Regions from separate parts of the Mesorhizobium sp. M1328 genome, predicted to be linked through region 2. Evidence: predicted binding sites of a transcription regulator. Region 2 holds the regulator's gene; the other holds the start of a gene.
The links. The regulator PhoB, encoded in region 2, activates phosphate uptake and scavenging genes when phosphate is short. The targets are predictions, from matches to a motif close to TGTCATNNANCTGTCAT.
Positions count from the first base shown of each region.

Region 1 (7,193 bases), on a different contig from region 2:
GCGCCGTCTGGCGCTCGGTCGCGGTCATGAAGGTGCTCGACGATACGGTCTCGGCCGCCGGCGCGATCAGGCTCATCCATTTGCCGATGAAATCACCCGGCGACAACGGCGCGGCCGTGGTGTCGAGTGCTGCGCGGATGCCGCCGCAGCGGCCGTGACCCATCACCACGATGTTCTTGACCTTGAGGCTCTGCACGGCAAATTCGAGCGCCGCCGATGTCGAGTGGAACTGATCGTCGGGCGCATAGGGCGGCACCAGATTGCCGACATTGCGCAGCACGAACAACTCGCCTGGCCCGGCATCGAAGATCGCTTCAGGCGCGGCGCGGGAATCGCAACAGGCGACGATCATCGTTTCCGGTGCCTGGCCCTCCCGCGCCAGCGCGCGATAACGCCCGCTTTCGGTGAGATACCGACCGCTCATGAAACTGCGATAGCCGGTGAGAAGATGCTCGGGAAGGTGGGGCATGGGCAGCGGCGGGAGCCTTTCCGGGTTAAAGGCACGGTTCAATCCCGAAAGGCTCTAGCGCATCGGCCCGAAAATCGGAACCGATTTTCGGAAGGCGGGATGGCGTGGTTTCGACGTGCCAGCCCGTACTTTGCATACAGGTGAACGAACGGCGCCATTAATCGGCCTCAGAACCGCAGATTGGCGCCGGCGCGCAGCAGAAGCCAGTAGAACAGGGCGGTCGCGCCGACCGCGAGCAGCATCGCCAGGAAGAAGCCGCTGGGGCTCTCGGTGAATGGCAGCCCGCCAGTGTTCATGCCGAAAATGCCGACGATCAGCGTTCCCGGCAAAAGCAGCGCGCTCATCACCGCCAGCGCCTTGAGGCTGCGGTTCGATTCGTCGGCAAGCTCAGCCGCAAGCTCCTCCTGCAGCAGCCTTGCCCGGTCGTTGATCATGACGACCTCGCGGTCGAGCCGTTCAAGGCGCGCAGCAAGCCGGCGCAGAACTTCATGTGCGCCGGCGGAAAGGTTCCACGCGGAACGGTCTTCATCCTGGAAAAGCGCTGCCAGGGCCGAGATCGGCCGATGCAGGGATACGGCAAGGCGGCGCACATCCTTCAGCTGCCGTCTTTCGTCTGCAAGCCGCTCGGTCACGAGATGATCCTCGACTGCGTCCAGGCGCTTCGTCGCCGCGGCGAGCCGCAGGCTGGTGGTCTTGCAAAAAGCCATGACCAGCGTTTCGAACAGCTCGAATGCCGTGGCCGGCCGCAGCCCCGCGGCAAGGGCAGTGTGCACTTCCTCCACCGCCGCCAGCGGATGCCGGCGGCCGGTGACCAGCAGCCGCTCCGAGACCGCAAAATGCAATCTGCCGATGGTCGTCGACTGATGGGCGATCTCGCCATGCAGGTCGGCCGAAATGCCGTGAACGACGCCATTCTCATGCGCCAGCACCAGGCTGTCCTCATGTCCTTCGAGGATCGCATGAGCCGACGCCGGCAGCGCGCAGGCGTGGCTGACCCAGGAATGGGCGCGCCGGTCGACTAGGTCGACATGCAGCCAGACCCAGCCGTCCGCTGAGGCCAGCGCGGGTTCTATGTCTCGGGGCGCCAGCGGTTCGGGAGCTTTGCCGGGAGCGGCATGATAGGCCCAGACCAGCCCAGGAGTATGGTGCTGATCGTCCGCGGCGAGCAATGTCAGATGCGATGCGTCATTCATGGCCGGCCGAAACGATGCACGTTCAGATGATCCGGGCGGCGCCGCGACATTCTGGTCAAACCCTGCCCCCGCTCAGAATACCTGGCGGAAGATGACGAACAGCACGAAGGCAAGACAGATGGAGGCCGGAAGGGTCAGTATCCAGGCCATCAGCATGTTGCGCACCGTCGACCATTGCAGGCCCGAACCATTCGCCGCCATGGTGCCGGCAACGCCCGACGACAGCACATTGGTGGTTGAGACCGGCAGGCCGAGATAGTCGGCCGATGCGATCGTCGCCATCGCGACAAGCTCGGCGGACGCGCCCTGGCCGTAGGTCAGATGGCTTTTGCCGATCTTCTCGCCGACGGTGACGACGATGCGCTTCCAGCCGACCATGGTGCCGAGGCCGAGCGCCAGCGCGATGGCGACCTTGACCCAGAGCGGGATGAACTTCGTCGCGTTGTCGACGGCCTTATGATAGGTCGTCACCGCCTTCAGGTCGTCTGCCTGCATCGGCAGCAGCTTCCTCTTGTCGATCAGCTTCAGCGCTTCACCGGTAAGATAGATGTTGTTGCGGGCGTTGCTGACCAGCGTTGTCGGCAGCTTTTCCACGGACGGATAGGGCGACAACATGGCGCTGGTGTCGTGGACGAAGCTCTGCAGGGCAGGCGTGGTCTCGTCCTTCCAGGTCTTGGTGCGAACGGCGTCGCCGACCACGGTCGCCGCGTCGGTCACAGCGACGCCGGGCTTGACGTATTTGCCGAGTACCGTTTCGACCTGGGTCGCCGCGGATTTGTAAGCTTCGAGATAGTTCACGTCCGGTGTGCGGTTGAGCGCGAAGGCGGTCGGCACCACGCCGATCAGGATGAGCATGATGAGGCCCATGCCCTTTTGCCCGTCATTGGAGCCGTGGGCAAAGCTCACGCCGGTGCAGGTGAAGATAAGCAGCGCGCGAATCCACAGTGGCGGCGGAGCGCTCGACTTGGGCGCCTCGTAGAGCTCGCGGTTCCTGACCAGCAGCTTCATCACCAGAAGCAGCAGCGCGGCCAGGCCGAATCCGACCAGCGGCGAGATCAGAAGCGACAGGCCGACATTGGATGCCTGTGACCAGTCGACGCCGCTAGTGACGGAGCCGGCCGGGGCCATGAACTGGTTGGCGAGACCGACGCCGATGATCGAACCGATCAGCGTGTGCGAGCTCGAGGCAGGCAGGCCGAGATACCAGGTTCCGAGGTTCCACATGATCGCTGCGACCAGCAGCGCGAAAACCATGGCTAGCCCCGCGCTCGAGCCGACCCGAAGGATCAGCTCGACCGGCAGCAGCGATATGATGCCGAAGGCGACCGCTCCGCTGGCGGTAAGCACGCCGAGGAAGTTGAAGAAGCCGGACCACATCACCGCAAGCTCGGCCGGCATGGAATGCGTGTAGATCACGGTTGCCACCGCATTGGCGGTGTCGTGAAAACCGTTGACGAATTCGAAGCCGAGCGCGATCAGCAGCGCCAGGCCAAGCAGGATCCACGGCACCGCGACGGTGCTGGTCAGGTCCTGGCTGAGCGCGTAGCCGACATAGGCAAGGCCGCCCAGAACAATGACGGCAAAGGCCGGCAGAAACCATTTGCCGGTGCCGCTTGGCCGGTCGAGCGGATGCTCCGGCCTTGGAATTCCTGCCTCGCTTGAAACAATATCGACCATACCCACTCCTCCTGCGTTGCAGCAAAGAATGGGAGGACGCTATGTCGGCACAATGAAGCCTGTGTGACGGCAGGCACTTTGGGTCGACGCAAACGGGCGATCGAAGCGACCGAGGCAACTGAACCCGGCCGGCGCATTCCTGGACTATTCCGCGATCTCCAGCAGCGTCGATATCAGCAGCCGGCGCTCTTCGGCGGAGAGAATGTCCGAACCGAACAGGTTCATGCTGCGAAGCCCTTCGATGGCGAGATAGCAGACCAGCAGCGCCCTGAGGTTAGGAGTCTCCCCCTTCAGCCGCTGGAACAGCTGCCGCCTGAACGATTTTATCGGCGTCAGGAAATCGGGATCCTCGGCAATCGCCGAAAATATCCAGGACGCAGACGGTTTCGACTCCTCCGCATGCTCGGCCGAAAGCCTGATATAGGCCGCAAGCGGGCTCTCACCGCTGACACCGTTGGTGCGGGCGGCCTCAAGCGCCTGTTGGAACGCACTGAGGTAATCCTCCACCAGCGCCTGCATCAATTTCGCCTTGGTCGGGAAATTGTAGAGAAGACCACCTTTCGACACGCCGGCACGGCTGGCGACCGCATCCAGCGAAAGGCTGCCAGGACCCGTCTCGCGCGCCACGTCGGCGGCGGCGGCGAGAATCTTCTCGCGCGAATTTGCTCTGCGGGCCTTCATCAAGCGTTCCCCATTCATTAGCTTAGGCGGAATTGACAAGACCGTCCAGACGGTACAGTAAGATCGCCGTCATTTGAAATTGGGACCAGTCACAGGTATGTGTTCCGGTCGTCCGACCGTTATGCTGGGCCATGGCCGAGGGGACTGTTCGTGATCAAGCGCTTCATCATCGCCTTCATTCTGCTCGTGCTGGTGTGCGGCGGCATCGTCGGCTTCAACCTGTTCCGCGACAATGCAATCAAACAGTTCTTCGCCACCATGAAGCCGCCAGCCGCGACCGTGTCGACGGTCATTGTCAAACCTATGTCCTGGACGCCCGGCATCGAGGCGATCGGCACTGTCAGTGCCGTACGCGGTGTCGACCTCACGGTCGAAACTGCCGGCATCGTCAAGGACATCCTGTTCCATGCCAATCAGAAGGTCGCCGCCAACGCCGTGCTGCTGCAGCTCGACGATGCCGTCGAGCGAGCCGATCTCGTTGCGTCGAAGGCGCAAGCCACATCCGACCAGACGACGCTGATGCGCGCTCTTGAGTTGCAGAAGCGCGGGGTCGGCACCGACGCTACGCTCGACACGGCGCAGGCAGCAGCATCGGTCTCCGCCGCGCAGGTAAACAAGCTGCAAGCGGTGCTCGACCAAAAGCAGTTGACGGCCCCCTTCAAGGGTACCGTCGGTATTCCGAAAATCGACCTTGGGCAGTATCTCACACCCGGCACCGCTGTGGTGACCTTGCAGGACATGGATACGATGCGTGTCGATTTCACCGTGCCGGAGCAGCAGCTTCCGCAGCTGAAGATCGGACAGACGGTGCGGCTGGGCGTCGGCGGCGGCGACATGCCGTTCGCCGGTAGCATCCGCGGTATCGATCCGAAGATCGACCCGACGAGCCGGCTGGTGACGGTGAGGGCGGAGGTTGGCAATCCGGAAGGCAAGCTGACGCCGGGCCAGTTCGTCCAGGTGCGCATCGAACTGCCCGAGGAGAACAACGTGCTGGCGCTGCCGCAGACGGCACTGACTTCCAGCCTGTACGGCGACTTCGTCTTCGTGGTGCGCGCGGCGAAATCCGCCGAAGCCAACGGGGCGGCTCCCGAGGCGAAGCCGGAGGAAAAGCCGGCTGCAGATGCTGCCAAGCCCGCAGCCGAAGCACCCGCGGCAAAACCCGAAGAAAAGCCGGCCGCTACCCCAGCCAAACCGGCAGCGGAAGCCAAACCGGCAGCGGAAGAACAGAAGCCACAGCTCGTGCTCGCCCAGGTGTTCGTCAAGCCAGGCCGCCACAACGCCGGCCTGGTCGAGATCCTGGAAGGCATCCAGCCCGGCGACGAAGTCGTTACCGCCGGCCAGAACCGGCTCTCGAACGGCATGTCCGTTGCCGTCGACAACACGATCGATCCGAGCAAGCCAGGGAACCAGCAGGCAGCCCAGCAATGAGCTTTTCCGACCTCTTCATCCGCCGCCCGGTCCTTTCGACCGTGCTTGCCTGCATGATCCTGCTTCTGGGTTTTCAGGGCATTTTCAACCTTTCGATCCGGCAGTATCCAGAGGTTGAAGAAACGGCCATCACGATCACCACGGCCTATCCCGGCGCCAGCGCCGACCTAATCCAGGGGTTCATTTCCGCGCCGATCGCGCGTGCCGTCGCTTCGACCGAAAACATCGATTATGTCACGTCGTCGAGCCGGCCGTCCTCCAGCACCGTGACAGTGCAGATGAAGCTCGGCTCCGACCCCGACGTCGCGCTGAACGAAGTCTTGTCGAAGGTTCAGAGCGTTCGCGGCGATCTGCCGGACGAAACCAAAGACCCGGTGATCGTCAAGGGCACCGGCCAGCAGTTCGCGATGATGTACATCTCGATGCAGAACCCGAACATGACGCCGGAACAGCTCACCGAATATATCGAGCGTGTCGTGCGGCCGCGTATCTCGACGGTCGAAGGTGTCGCCGACGTGCAGATTTTCGGCGCCGCCGAATATTCGATGCGTGTCTGGATCGACCCGATCAAACTGGCGGCGCGCGGCGTGACGGCGGCGGAAGTGCTGACGGCCATCAACGAATCGAATTTCCTCTCTGCGCCCGGCGATACCGAAAACAAATATGTGGCTTCCTCGATCACGGTTCGCTCGACCCTGCAGACGCCGGAGGCTTTCGCTGCCCTTCCGCTCCGCTCGAAAGACGGCAATGTGGTGAGACTGCGCGACGTGGCCCGCGTCGAGCTCGCCGCGGTGAGCACCGACACCAGGGTCACCTTCAACGGCAAGCCCGGCATCTTTCTCGCCATCTTTCCGACGCCGGCCGCCAATCCGCTGACCACCGCGGCGGCGATCCACAAGATTGTGCCGACCATCCAGGAGACGCTGCCGCTCGGCATGACGATCGAGATCGTCTATGATTCGACCGAGCAGATCAGCGCGTCGATCGAGGAGGTGTTCAAGACCATCGGCGAGGCGGTCGCCATCGTCATCGTCGTCATCCTGCTCTTCCTCGGCTCGTTCCGCTCGGTGCTGATGCCGATCGTGACCATTCCGCTGTCGCTGATCGGCGTCTGTTTCCTGCTGTTTTCTTTGGGTTATTCGATCAACCTATTGTCGTTGCTGGCCATGGTGCTGGCGATCGGACTGGTTGTTGACGATGCTATCGTGGTGGTGGAAAACATCCACCGCCACATGGAGGAAGACGGCTTGTCGCCGATGCAGGCGGCCTTCAACGGCATGCGGGAGATCTCGTCCGCCGTCGTCGCCATGACGATAACCCTGGCCGCGGTGTTCGCGCCGCTGGCCTTCACCGGCGGTCTGACAGGCGCACTGTTTCGCGAATTCGCGGTGACGCTTGCCGGCTCGGTGGTGCTTTCGGGTGTCGTCGCCCTCACCATCACGCCGATGATGTCGGCACGTATCCTGAGGTCCGGCTCGCACAGCCGCTTCCAGCGCATTGTCGACAATACGTTCGGGCGCGTCGAACACGTCTATGAGCGGCTGGTCACCGGTTCGTTGAACTATCGCCCGGTGACGCTGATGATCGTCCTCGCGCTGGTCGCCACCACCGGTTTCATGTTCACCAAGACCTCGAGCGAACTGGCGCCGGAAGAAGACCAGGGCTTCTTGCTGTCTATTGTGAACGCGCCGCGCTATGCGACGTCGGACTACACCGAGACCTATGTGAACCAGATTCTCGGGCTG
Region 1 covers NZ_JAMYLO010000001.1:767,581-774,773, forward strand. The annotation lists gene NKH23_RS03835 (carbonic anhydrase) at 1-469, opposite strand, end outside; gene NKH23_RS03840 (transporter) at 637-1,662, opposite strand; gene NKH23_RS03845 (inorganic phosphate transporter) at 1,735-3,339, opposite strand; gene NKH23_RS03850 (TetR/AcrR family transcriptional regulator) at 3,484-4,020, opposite strand; gene NKH23_RS03855 (efflux RND transporter periplasmic adaptor subunit) at 4,171-5,448, shown strand; gene NKH23_RS03860 (efflux RND transporter permease subunit) at 5,445-7,193, shown strand, end outside.
Region 1: a site for PhoB is predicted at 3,392-3,408, ahead of NKH23_RS03845 (inorganic phosphate transporter). Genes of this name have one in related genera too.

Region 2 (7,681 bases):
GGACAAGCTCAACGCCAGTGGCTTGAGCCTGTCCGGCGGCCAGCAGCAGCGGCTCTGTATCGCCCGCACCGTGGCCGTGAAGCCGGAAGTCATTCTGCTCGACGAACCGGCTTCGGCGCTCGACCCGTTGTCGACGGCCAAGATCGAGGAACTGATCGACGAATTGCAAGCCGACTACACGATCGTCATCGTCACTCACAACATGCAGCAGGCGGCGCGCGTGTCGCGCCAGACCGCCTTCATGTATCTGGGTGAGCTGGTCGAGTTCGACCGGACCGAGAAGATCTTCACGTCGCCCCGCGAGAAGCGCACGCAGGACTACATCACCGGCCGCTTCGGCTGAGCCGTTCCGATCATGCATATGAGGACAGGACCATGGGCGAACACACAGTCGCTTCTTTCGACGAGGATCTCGAGCAGATCAGCAAGCTGATCCGCGACATGGCCGACCTCGCCGGTTCGATGGTCGGCGGGGCGACCAAGGCCCTGTTGAATTCCGACAACGTGCTGGCGCAACGCGTCGTTTCCGACGACGCCATCATGGATGCGCGTCAACGCGAACTGGACGATCGCGCCATCACCCTGATCGCCAAACGCCAGCCGATGGCCCACGATCTTCGCCATGTCGTCGGAGCGATCCGTATGGCCGGCGACCTCGAACGCATCGGCGACCTTGCCAAGAACATCGCCAAGCGTGTGAGTGCGGTCGGCCTCAGCGTCACGCCGCGCGACCTGTCGCATTCCATCGACGCGATGGCGCAGCTGGTGCTCATCCAGGTGCAGGGCGTCATTGAGGAATATGCCGCAGGCGATGCGGCCGCGTTGGCCAAGCTGCGTGCCGCAGACGAGCGCATCGACGTCAAATACACGTCCGTGTTCCGCGAGCTGTTGACCTACATGATGGAAGATCCGCGCAACATCACCGCTTGCACGCATCTGCTGTTCTGCGCCAAGAATCTGGAGCGGATCGGCGACCATGTCACCAACATCGCCGAAAATGCGTATTATGTGCTGACCGGCGAGCAATTGCCGGTCAATCGTCCGAAGCAGGACGAAACGACAATGTCCGCGCCGGTGACATAATGGGGGTGCCCAGCCGATGATCGCACCACGCATAATGGTGGTGGAGGACGAGGAGCCGTTGGGTGTGCTGCTCCGCTACAATCTCGAATCCGAAGGCTACCAGGTCGAGGTGGTGACACGCGGCGACGAAGCCGAGATCCGTTTGCAGGAGAATGTGCCCGATCTTCTGGTGCTCGACTGGATGATACCAGCGGTTTCCGGCATCGAGCTCTGCCGCCGGTTGCGGGTGCGCCCCGAAACCGAGCGGCTGCCGATCATCATGCTGACCGCGCGCGGCGAGGAGAGCGACCGGGTGCGCGGTCTTTCGACCGGCGCCGACGACTATCTGGTCAAACCATTTTCGACACCGGAATTCATGGCCAGGGTCAAGGCGCTGCTGCGGCGCGCCAAGCCGGAAGTGTTGTCAAGCGTGCTGAAGGTCGGCGACATCGTGCTCGATCGCGAATCGCACAGGGTCTATCGCAAGAAGAGCGAAATCAGGCTCGGGCCGACCGAATTCCGGTTGCTCGAGTTCATGATGCGGCATCCGGGCCGCGTCTTCTCGCGCAGCCAGTTGCTCGATAATGTCTGGGGCGAGACGATCTATATCGACGAACGCACCGTCGACGTGCATGTCGGCCGGCTGCGCAAAGCCGTCAACAACGGCCGCATGCCTGATGTCATCCGCACCATCCGCGGTGCCGGCTACGCGATCAGGGAAGATTGATCCGCCGGGTCAGGCCACGTTCTTTCTGACGCGGGGCCTCATTTGCGCGCCCGGCGCGAAAATCTCCTGGTCGACGAAGCTTAACGCCCGCATCGCACAGCCTTCGCGGATCAGCGGCAATTCGTTCGGCTCGGTATCGAAGGAGATCGAACCCGAATGCTGGCCGCCGGCGGTCTGGGCGATGGCCTGGCGCAAGGCCGGCTCGATCAGATCGAAGGCGGCGGCACTGGCGCCGACCATCGCGACCGGTGCCGGATCGATCAGCGCGAACAGCGAGCCGAGACCGAAACCCAGCGCCTCGCCGGCCTTGCGGTAGGCCTCGCGTTCCGGCCCATCCTTCTCGCGCGCCCGGGCCGCCAGCGCGCGCATGTCGGCGTCGCTGACGTCGGCGATGGGTTCGCTGTCTTCGCTCATCTGCCTGGCGTTGCGCCAGATGGCGTAGTTGCCGGCATAGGCCTCGATGCAGCCGCGCCGCCCGCATCGGCAGAGCGCGCCGCCCGGACGATGGATCATGTGGCCAAACTCGCCGCCGGAGGAATGCGTGCCGGTGAACAGCTCGCCCTTCAACACCAGCCCCATGCCGATGCCGTGCGAAAGCAGGATGGCGATGAAGTCGTCGCGATAGCGATCCGGATCGCGCCAGCGCAAAGCCACCGCCATCATATTGCAGTCGTTCTCCACCGTGGCCGGGATGCCGAATTGATCTTCCAGCATATCGGCAAAGGCGATGTCCGTCTGCGGCGTGATCGGCGACCACAGCATGGCGCGTGCAGGGGAGTCGGTAATGCCCTGAATCGCCAGGGCGATGCGGGCGACACTGCGGACGTCAAGGTCTGGATCCTCCAGCCGGCGCCGGACGACGGCCATGCATTCGCGGATCAGCTCGTCGCGCGGCATGGTCAGCGTGTCCAGCCGGCGCTGTTCCTCGGCTACGACGTGTCCCGCATAGTCGATGATGGCGGCCGACAGGAAGTTGAGCGACAACACCACGGTCAGCACCGCCGCCGCTTCCGGGTTGAGGGCGAGGCCGACCTGCGGACGACCGCGTTTCAACGAAACGGGCTCGCTTGCCTTGCTCTCGGCGAGGATGCCTTCCCGTATCAGGTCGGAGGAGATCGCCGATATGGTCGAATGGCTGAGGCCGGTGGCTGCGGCGATCTCCGTACGCGATGGCTGGCCAACCCGGCGGACTGCCGAGATCACCATCGCCCGGTTGCGCCGGCGCAAATCGTCATGGCGGATTCCGACCGACATCGTTTTGCTTTCCTCCCGGTTGCCGCGGCCGCTCATGAACCGGAAGCCGTCGGTAATGTCCGACAAATAGTGTCGGATGCAGGCAAATAGTGTCAGATGCAGGTGGCGCTGTCATCGTTTATTCCGACGCTCGAAAAAACTCTCAGACTCATCAAAATCCATCAGAATCGATGTTGACAGCAGCCGGAGATCGGGCCAGTATTTTTTCGAGGCTCGAAAAAATTAGGGGCCTCTAAGCTGGTCTTTGGGCCAATGGTCACGCCGTACGCGGCGCAGGGAGGATATGATGAAGAAATTCACGACCGCCATTCTGGCGGGTGTCGCCATGACGCTGGCGCTGGCGTCGGTGGCGCAGGCTAAAGACAAGGTCATCGGCGTTTCCTGGTCGAACTTCCAGGAAGAGCGCTGGAAGACCGACGAGGCCGCAATGAAGGCGGCCATCGAGGCCGCCGGCGAGAAGTATATTTCCGCCGACGCACAGTCCAACCCCGGCAAGCAGCTCACCGACGTCGAGAGCCTGATCTCGCAGGGCGCAAACGCACTGATCATCCTGGCGCAGGACGCCTCGGCCATCGGGCCGGCCGTGCAAAAGGCGCTGGACGAAGGTATTCCGGTTGTCGGCTACGACCGGCTGATCGAGAACAAGGACGTCTTCTACCTGACCTTCGACAACAAGGAAGTCGGCCGCATGCAGGCCCGCGAAGTGTTCAAGGTGAAACCGGAAGGCAACTACGTCTTCATCAAGGGCTCGGGCGCCGATCCGAATGCCGATTTCCTGTTTGCCGGTTCGATGGAAGTACTGAAGGACGCAATAGACAGCGGCAAGATCAAGAATGTCGGCGAGGCCTATACCGACGGCTGGCTGCCGGCCAACGCCCAGAAGAACATGGAACAGTTCCTGACCGCGAACGACAACAAGGTCGATGCAGTGGTCGCGGCCAATGACGGTACTGCCGGCGGCGTCGTCGCCGCATTGACGGCGCAAGGGCTGGCCGGATCTGTTCCGGTTTCGGGCCAGGACGGCGACCACGCCGCGCTGAACCGCATCGCGCTCGGCACGCAGACCGTGTCGGTGTGGAAGGATGCGCGCGAGCTCGGCAAGAACGCCGCCGAGATCGCCTCGCAACTGGCCGACGGCAAGCAGATGACCGACATTGCCGGCGTGAAGGATTTCACCACGCCCGGCGGCAACACCGTAAAATCCCTGTTCCTGACCCCGGTCGCCATCACCAAAGATAACCTCAACGTCGTCATCGATGCCGGCTGGATCAAGAAAGAAGAGGTCTGCGCGGGTGTGGCGGCGGGCACTGTTGCGGTCTGCAACTGACCCGACGTTTCCGAGAAGTCCGAACGCCGCGGCCGCTCGCCGCGGCGTTTTTTCAACAAGAGTTGTTTTTCCGCTTCCGGCGGATAACTTCTAGGCTGCTTCCGGCATCCGCGGCAGACGGCAACCCGGCGGGAGAAACATAATGACCGACACGACTTCCAACACGCCGGTCGACAGCTCGACCGCAGACCGGGCGCGGGAATCCGAGCTCGGCATCGTTGCCCGATTTCTCAAGGCAACCGAACTCGACACGCGCATGCTCGGCATGGTCGGCGCGCTGCTGGTCATCTGGGTCGGCCTGCATGTCGTTTCTAGCGTACGGCTCGGCGTCAATCCGTTCGAGTTCGACAGCCGGACCTTCCTGACGCCACGCAATCTCTGGAACCTGTCGGTGCAGACTTCCGCCGTGGCCATAATGGCCGCCGGAATGGTGCTGGTTATCGTCATGCGCAATATCGACCTGTCGGTCGGCTCCGCCGAAGGCCTGATCGGCGTGGTCATGGGCTTTGCGCAGGTGCATTTCCTGGTGCGAATGGTCGGTCTGCAATTAGGCAACCCCTGGATCTGGATCGTGGCGCTGGCCATCGGCCTGGCGCTTGGCCTTCTGATCGGAGCGTTCCAGGGATACATCATCGCTTATCTCGAGGTGCCGGCCTTCATCGTGACGCTGGGCGGCCTTCTGGTCTGGCGGGGTGCCGCATGGTGGGTCGCCAGTGGGCAGACGATTGCGCCGCTTGATGCCACTTTCCAGCTGATGGGCGGCGGACCGGCGGGTTCGATCGGCGCGCGATGGAGCTGGATCGTCGGAATTGTCGCATGCCTTGCGGTTGTGTTCATGCTGCTCAACGGGCGGGTGCAGCGCAAGCGGTTCCGCTTCCCGTTACGCCCGATCTGGGCCGAGACGTTCCTCGGGGCCGTCACTTGCCTTGTCATCATGGGCGCCATATGGCTCGCCAATTCCTATCCTTGGCCGGTCGGCATCGTGAACAGATATGCGGCGGCCAACAATATAACCGTTCCCGAAGGCGGGTTGTTCATCGCCCATGGCATCGCCATACCCGTGCTGATGGCTGTAGCCGTAGGGCTGATCATGACCTTCATCGCCAAGCGTACCCGTTTCGGCCGCTATGTCTTCGCCATCGGCGGCAATCCGGAAGCAGCCAACCTTGCCGGTATCAACACGCGCTGGGTGACCATGAAGGTGTTCATGATCATGGGCGTGCTGGCGACGATCGCCGCAGCGATCTCGTCAGCCAGGCAGAACTCGTCGACCAATGCGCTGGGCACGCTGGACGAGCTCCTGGTTATCGCGGCGGCGGTGATCGGCGGCACGTCGCTCGCCGGCGGCTCCGGCACCGTGCTCGGCGCCATGCTCGGCGCGCTTTTGATGCAGTCGCTGCAATCCGGCATGGTGCTACTCGGCATCGATTCGCCGCTGCAGAGCATTGTTGTCGGCGCCGTGCTGGTGGTCGCGGTGTGGCTCGATACCGTCTATCGCAAACGGGTCTGAGCATGATCCCGCAAGGTGGAAACCGGCTTTCGGACAAGATCATGCTCAAGCAGGATCTATAGGGAGGAAGAACAAGCATGGCAGACAAGACCGCTCCCACGCCGCTGATCGACATGCGCAACATTTCGATCGCCTTCGGCGGCATTCGCGCCGTCGACGATGCCTCGGTCGATCTTTTCCCGGGCGAGGTGATGGCTTTGCTCGGCCATAACGGTGCCGGCAAATCGACGTTGATAAAAATCCTGTCCGGCGCCTACAAGCGCGATGCGGGCCAGATTTTCGTCAACGGCGAGGAGGCTTCGATCTCCAACCCCCGCGACGCCAAGAAGTACGGCATCGAGACGATCTACCAGACGCTGGCGCTGGCCGACAATGTCGATGCGGCCGCCAACCTGTTTCTCGGCCGCGAGTTGATGACCGCCTGGGGTACGCTCGACGACGTCGCCATGGAGGCTGAGGCGCGCAAGGTGATGGGTAGGCTTAATCCGCGTTTCCAACGCTTCAAGGAGCCGGTGGTAAAGCTCTCGGGGGGCCAGCGGCAGTCGGTTGCGATCGCCCGCGCCATCCTGTTCAACGCCCGCATCCTGATCATGGACGAGCCGACGGCGGCACTCGGGCCGCAGGAGACGGCACAGGTCGGCGAACTGGTCAGGCAGCTCAAGGCCGACGGCATCGGCATCTTCCTGATCAGCCACGACATCCATGACGTGTTCGAGCTTGCCGACCGTGTCTGCGTCATGAAGAACGGTCGGGTTGTCGGCACGGCACGCACGACCGACGTCACCCAGGACGAAGTGCTCGGCATGATCATCCTCGGCAAGTGCCCACCCGGCGCCATTCCGGGGCCGGGCGCCCTGAAGATCGCCGCATGAATGAGAATTAGCCGGCTAATCACAAGCCGCCAAAATATGCCAGCCGTCACCATGCTTTGGCCTCGCCATTGTGTTGGCGTCGGGACTTGCCCATAAAGATGCCGAACCGTCCACGGGACGTATCAGCAATTGAAGAAGCTTTTTCCGACCGTCGCTTTTATCGCCGTCGCGCTGATCAGCCTGACGATGGCGGGTTTTGCCTATTTTGCCACCCAGGAGGCGGCCCGCATAAAATTCGAGGCGACGGCCGACGACGCGCTTAACCGGATTGAAAGCCGCATCGACCTGGACCTGTCGCTGCTGCGCTCAACCCGGGCGCTGTTCGACGCGCGCAATGGCGGTATCTCGCAAGGCGAGTTCAAGGCTTTCTTCAAAGCGCTCGACATCGACAATAATTTCGCTGGCCTGCGCGGCATCGGCTTCCTCCGCCTGGCGAAGACGGGAAACGAGGCGGCGGTCGAGCGCGATATCCTGCACGATCACGGCGCAAGCCATCCGATCTATCCCGACACGAACTTGCCGTGGCGTACGCCCATCGTGCTGTTCGAACCGCTGGATCCGTCCAATAAATCCAGCATCGGCTACGACATGTTTGCCGGGCCGGTGCAGCGTGAGGCGATCGAAAAGGCGATGGCCGACGACCAGCAGCATGCCAGCGGGCTCGTGCAGCTCGGCAAGGATACGGGTGCCGCGCAGACCTTTGCCGGGTTCCTCGTCTTCGTCCGGCTCAATGTGGAAACCGCGCCGGACGCCGTAAACGCGTCGAGATCCTCGACTGCCGGCTTCCTTTATGCGGCCTTCCGCGCCCGTGACCTGTTCCAGGCTGCGCTCAGCCGGGCACCATTGCTGCCGGTCAACACCGAGATCTATGACGGCACGGTGGACAGCGACAACCTGCTGTTCCAGTCGGAAACGCCGCCTGTTTCGAG
Region 2 covers NZ_JAMYLO010000013.1:135,718-143,398, forward strand. The annotation lists gene pstB (phosphate ABC transporter ATP-binding protein PstB) at 1-343, shown strand, start outside; gene phoU (phosphate signaling complex protein PhoU) at 376-1,083, shown strand; gene phoB (phosphate regulon transcriptional regulator PhoB) at 1,100-1,789, shown strand; gene NKH23_RS22060 (ROK family protein) at 1,799-3,043, opposite strand; gene xylF (D-xylose ABC transporter substrate-binding protein) at 3,330-4,370, shown strand; gene NKH23_RS22070 (sugar ABC transporter permease) at 4,513-5,880, shown strand; gene NKH23_RS22075 (ATP-binding cassette domain-containing protein) at 5,958-6,752, shown strand; gene NKH23_RS22080 (CHASE domain-containing protein) at 6,882-7,681, shown strand, end outside.